2 regions of the Paenibacillus sp. QJM3NY_38 genome follow, and region 1 is predicted to be linked to the other one. Evidence: a T-box and tRNA genes for the amino acid it is inferred to sense, from the RefSeq annotation. Region 1 holds a T-box; the other holds one or more tRNA genes.
What was found. The T-box of region 1 lies ahead of leuS (leucine--tRNA ligase). A T-box ahead of a tRNA ligase gene usually reads a tRNA of that ligase, here a tRNA-Leu.
Positions count from the first base shown of each region.

Region 2: it has a tRNA-Leu gene. The T-box ahead of leuS (leucine--tRNA ligase) is inferred to sense a tRNA for this amino acid. The anticodon was not compared.

Region 1 covers NZ_CM149665.1:2,034,992-2,037,366, forward strand. Annotated here, with positions in the region: gene AC0VZ8_RS08920 (Gfo/Idh/MocA family protein) at 1-81, shown strand, start outside; gene AC0VZ8_RS08925 (AraC family transcriptional regulator) at 159-1,040, shown strand; T-box leader at 1,081-1,333, shown strand; gene leuS (leucine--tRNA ligase) at 1,423-2,375, shown strand, end outside.
Region 2 covers NZ_CM149665.1:6,006,147-6,008,521, forward strand. Annotated here, with positions in the region: gene AC0VZ8_RS27725 (AraC family transcriptional regulator) at 1-157, opposite strand, end outside; gene AC0VZ8_RS27730 (KGG domain-containing protein) at 419-883, opposite strand; tRNA gene AC0VZ8_RS27735 (tRNA-Leu) at 1,191-1,273, opposite strand; tRNA gene AC0VZ8_RS27740 (tRNA-Lys) at 1,314-1,389, opposite strand; tRNA gene AC0VZ8_RS27745 (tRNA-Glu) at 1,646-1,720, opposite strand; tRNA gene AC0VZ8_RS27750 (tRNA-Ser) at 2,158-2,246, opposite strand; tRNA gene AC0VZ8_RS27755 (tRNA-Asn) at 2,250-2,325, opposite strand; gene AC0VZ8_RS27760 (SprT family protein) at 2,352-2,375, opposite strand, start outside.

The DNA.
Region 1 (2,375 bases):
CATGCCATGTCCCAGGAGCATGCTTTCAAAGCCGGAGAATTGTGCGTCAACGCCCAAAATGAGGCCGTGCGCATTCCATAAAATCATTTATAATAGAGAAAACCCCGTTACGTTGTGGGTTATATAACTCCAAAATCGCTAAAGGGGCGATTCTCTAGATGACCTCATCTGCCGATATGATGCCAGGCTTTGACCGCATGCAGCTGCAAGCGCCGTTCGATCTGACCTATTACAATGAACAGCCGCTGTCGGGAGGGCAGTTTCACTCGCATGCTTTTTATGAAATTTATTATTTCCATGAAGGACGCTGCACTTATTTGATCGGCGATTCCGTTTTCACCCTGAAACCGGGGGATCTGCTCCTGATGAACGGGCTTACCCTCCATTGTCCGAATGTTGAGCCCGATTCCAGATACGTCAGAAGCATTCTGCATTTCGATCCGGCCTGGATCTGCAAAGGGCTTTCGGAGCCGGCCAAATCGATATTGCTGGATCCCTTCGAATCGCTGCGAAATCATCGCATGACACTGACAGGGGCCAATCGGGACGAATTCGAAGGCATGTTGGCCGATATACATCGCCTCTCGGCATCCACGGCCGGTTTTCGCCAGGAACGGATGACCTTGCGTATTCAGGAGATGATGTACGTGATCGCGGACTGGTGCCAGGACGCTGTGCAGGATCAGGACTCCATCTCCGAGAAAGAGCGGCATGTCCAGCATGTCGTATCGTTCGTCGAGGAACATTACATGCAGGATCTGACGCTGGAGCAAATCGCCCGCGATATGCATATTACGAAACACTATTTATCCTCCTTATTTAAGGAGGTTACCGGAACGACGGTGTTTAAATATTTGTATCACCGGCGGATTAACCAAGCTAAAATATTGCTCAGGCTCCATCCGCATCTCAGCATCACGGAGATCAGCCAGGCGGCAGGTTTCAAGCATTTGGCTCATTTCAGCCGGATGTTCAAAGCCATGGTCGGGACGACGCCGGAATATTATCGCAGAAGCGGGGAAGAGCTTTCGTTGACTTGATCGGACTTTTTGGGTATAATAGCCACATTAAAACGGTAATATGAACGCGATGATGAGGATCAATCGTTCCACTTTCGATCATGCAGAGAGCCGGTGTCTGGTGAAAACCGGTTGACGATAGGAATGAACTCGCCTCGGAGCAATGGTGTTAACCCGGCCGCTGTATTTCGGCAGATTCGGCCGCTGAAGCATCGTCGTCTCATCCGCGATAAGGATGCAAAGGGAGTGAAAGGCAAAGCATGCCTTTGGCTAACTAGGGTGGTACCACGGGAATCAAACCTCTCGTCCCTAGCGATCAGCGCTATGGATGATGAGGTTTTTTTGTTTTTTTGGGCAACGGCACAGGCCTTGCCTCTTGACTGTGAAGGAGGAGCAATGGAGTATGACGGACAATCAACCAACCGGCCACGGCTATCAGCCGCAGGCCATCGAACCGAAGTGGCAGCAATACTGGGATGAGAACAAAACCTTTAAAACGGAAGATTCATCATCCAAACCGAAATTTTATGCGCTGGATATGTTTCCGTATCCATCAGGAGCAGGCCTGCACGTGGGGCATCCGGAGGGGTACACGGCAACTGACATCGTGTCCCGTTACAAGCGGATGCGCGGATACAACGTGCTTCATCCGATGGGATGGGATGCCTTCGGTCTGCCGGCGGAGCAATATGCAATGGACACAGGCAAACATCCTCGCGAGTTTACCGTGCAGAATATCGATACGTTCCGTCGCCAGATCAAATCTCTGGGCTTCTCGTATGACTGGGACCGCGAGATCAGCACAACCGATCCGGAATATTATAAATGGACCCAGTGGATCTTTATCCAGCTTTATAAGCGCGGCCTTGCCTATGTGGCTGAAGTGCCGGTGAACTGGTGCGAAGCGCTCGGTACCGTGCTTGCGAACGAAGAGGTCATCGACGGCAAGAGCGAACGCGGGGGCCATCCGGTCGTACGTAAACCGATGCGCCAATGGATTCTGCGCATTACCGAATACGCGGATCGTCTCCTTGAAGATCTGGATGAACTGGACTGGAGCGAAAGCCTGAAGGATATGCAGCGCAACTGGATCGGCAAATCCACAGGCGCTGAGGTTCGTTTTGACATCGAAGGTTACGATGGTCATCTGGAGGTGTTCACGACCCGTCCGGATACGCTGTTCGGGGCAACCTACTGCGTTCTGGCGCCGGAGCATGACCTCGTGGATAAGATTACCTCAGCCGATCAGCGTGAAGCCGTCAAGGCTTATCAAGATCAAGCAGCACGTAAAAGCGACCTGGAGCGGACGGATCTGGCCAAGGATAAAACCGGTGTATTCACGGGTGCATACGCCAT
Region 2 (2,375 bases), 3.3 Mb from region 1:
CGCTAAGCGGGATAATAAGGGCTGGCTGCACTGCCAACTGCTGCTCCAGGGAGAGCTCTTGCCCATGAACAATATCCATATTCCATAAACGGGCCGTGAGCCCGCTGTATTCACGCGAATCTTTTTTGCTACTGCTATTCGTCGACAGGTTTAACATATGTACAGACCCCAACCTTAAATGAGAATGGTTATCATTATCATATAATTATCACACACCGTCCCAAAAGTCCAGCACGATCTTCTCTCTTTTCCACCTTGTCGCACGACGACGTTAGACAAAAAGAAAGCAGCCACGCGCTCCCTGTCAGGAAGCCGTAGCCGCTGCTTTTTAAATATTGGGTATGAAGGCGGATCCTTCGCATGAGAGAATTTCAGTCCCCTCCAAGAAAAACCTCTTCTCAAATACGCCGGATTGTCATTAGTTCCCCCGCTGGCGCTGTCTTGCTCTTGCCTCGCCGCCTTTGCGGCCCGCTTCTTCACGGCTCATCTTGCCGTCTCCGTTGCTGCCGCTGCCGCTTCTGGCTTCGCCGCCCTGCTGTCCAATCTCTTGATAGAACTCACGTCCGTGGGATTCCGAGGTAGCCTCGCCGCCTTTGCGTCCGATATCCTCATAGAATTCCCTGCCATGGGAATCGGAAGTCGCTTCCCCGCCCTTCTGGCCGATTTCCTGATAAAATTCCTTATCATGGGAGTTTGAAGTGGATTCTCCTCCCTTTTTACCGATGTCCTGATAAAACTCTTTGTCATGGGAACGGGAAGTTGCTTCGCCGCCCTTCCGTCCAATTTCTTGGTAGAACTCTTTGTCATGGTTGTTCGCAGTTGCTTCTCCACCTAAACGTCCTGCTTCTTCACGGCTCATCTTTCCATTGTTGTTATTAGCCATTCTGAATCACTCCTTATAGGTAATTTGAAGTTGTTGCTCGTCCACGTTATGATATTAAACTCCTGACCAGAGATGAAACATCAATTGTGCATAAATGTGCAATGAAAATCGATCAAAACCGTGATGAATCCTATGTAAACCTTGATATAAGAAAAAACTATCGACGTACATTCATAAGAAGACAGAACTCGTTTAGATATTATTTTCTTGCATATCAGGTAGGCCATGCTTAGAAATTTATACATTTGAGATCTTAAGCGCAAAAAAAGCCCCGCACAAGGTGCGGAGCTTTTTCTTCATGTTCGTATGCGGTAGAGAGGACTCGAACCTCCACGGGTATACACCCACTACCCCCTCAAGATAGCGTGTCTGCCATTCCACCACTACCGCATAATATAAGGAGTACATCGTTTCGTTGCTTTGTAAAAAATGGTGAGCCATGAAGGGCTCGAACCTTCGACACCCTGATTAAAAGTCAGGTGCTCTACCAACTGAGCTAATGGCTCTCGATGACAATCATGCTGCTGCCATATAAGAAAGTGGTGACCCGTAGGGGATACTCTCTCTTCGTTCGAGACAGCGAAGCTTATCCTAACGATGATTACGCTCCGACGAACCGACGGCGTTCTCATCCCGAGGTTATATAGAAAGTGGTGACCCGTAGGGGATACTCTCTCTTCGTTCGAGACTGCGAAGCTTATCCTTACGATGATTATGCTCCGACGAACCGACGGGGTTCTCATCCCGAGGTTATATAGAAAGTGGTGACCCGTAGGGGATTCGAACCCCTGTTACCTCCGTGAAAGGGAGGTGTCTTAACCCCTTGACCAACGGGCCACTTTAACCACGTCGCCGTGACGACAAGATTGAGTATAGCATAATTCCAAAAATGCTGGCAAGCTTTTTTTTCGTAAATTTTAAAATTTATTTTTGGAGCTTTTTCGGCCAATAAATCAGCCTAAAAATTCCGGTGTTAACTCCACTTCTTGAACGCTATTTCCTTCTCGCTCCACATGGTATGCATGTGCATTTTCCCTTGAGCTTACGATTCGCTGCAACCGTCCGTCCATAAAATGTATTGCAACCCCATCATGGGAGCTTTCTTCGATGTAACGCTCAACAAAAGAGAGAGGGGTACTCTCCCTTCGGTCGAGACTGCGAAGTATTCCTAACGTTGCTTAGGCTCCGACGAACCCTAGGTCAGGGTTCTCATCCCTATGCAAAAAAGCCCCCGATCACTTGGTGATGGGAGCTTTCTTCGATGTAACGCTCAACGGAGAGAGAGGGATTCGAACCCTCGCACCGCTTACGCAGTCTAACCCCTTAGCAGAGGGTCCCCTTATAGCCACTTGGGTATCTCTCCATATGGCTCCCCGAACAGGACTCGAACCTGTGACAACTCGATTAACAGTCGAGTGCTCTACCAACTGAGCTATCAGGGAACATTAAGTTGGATATAAATAATTTATCATGACTTTATAGGGGAGTCAAG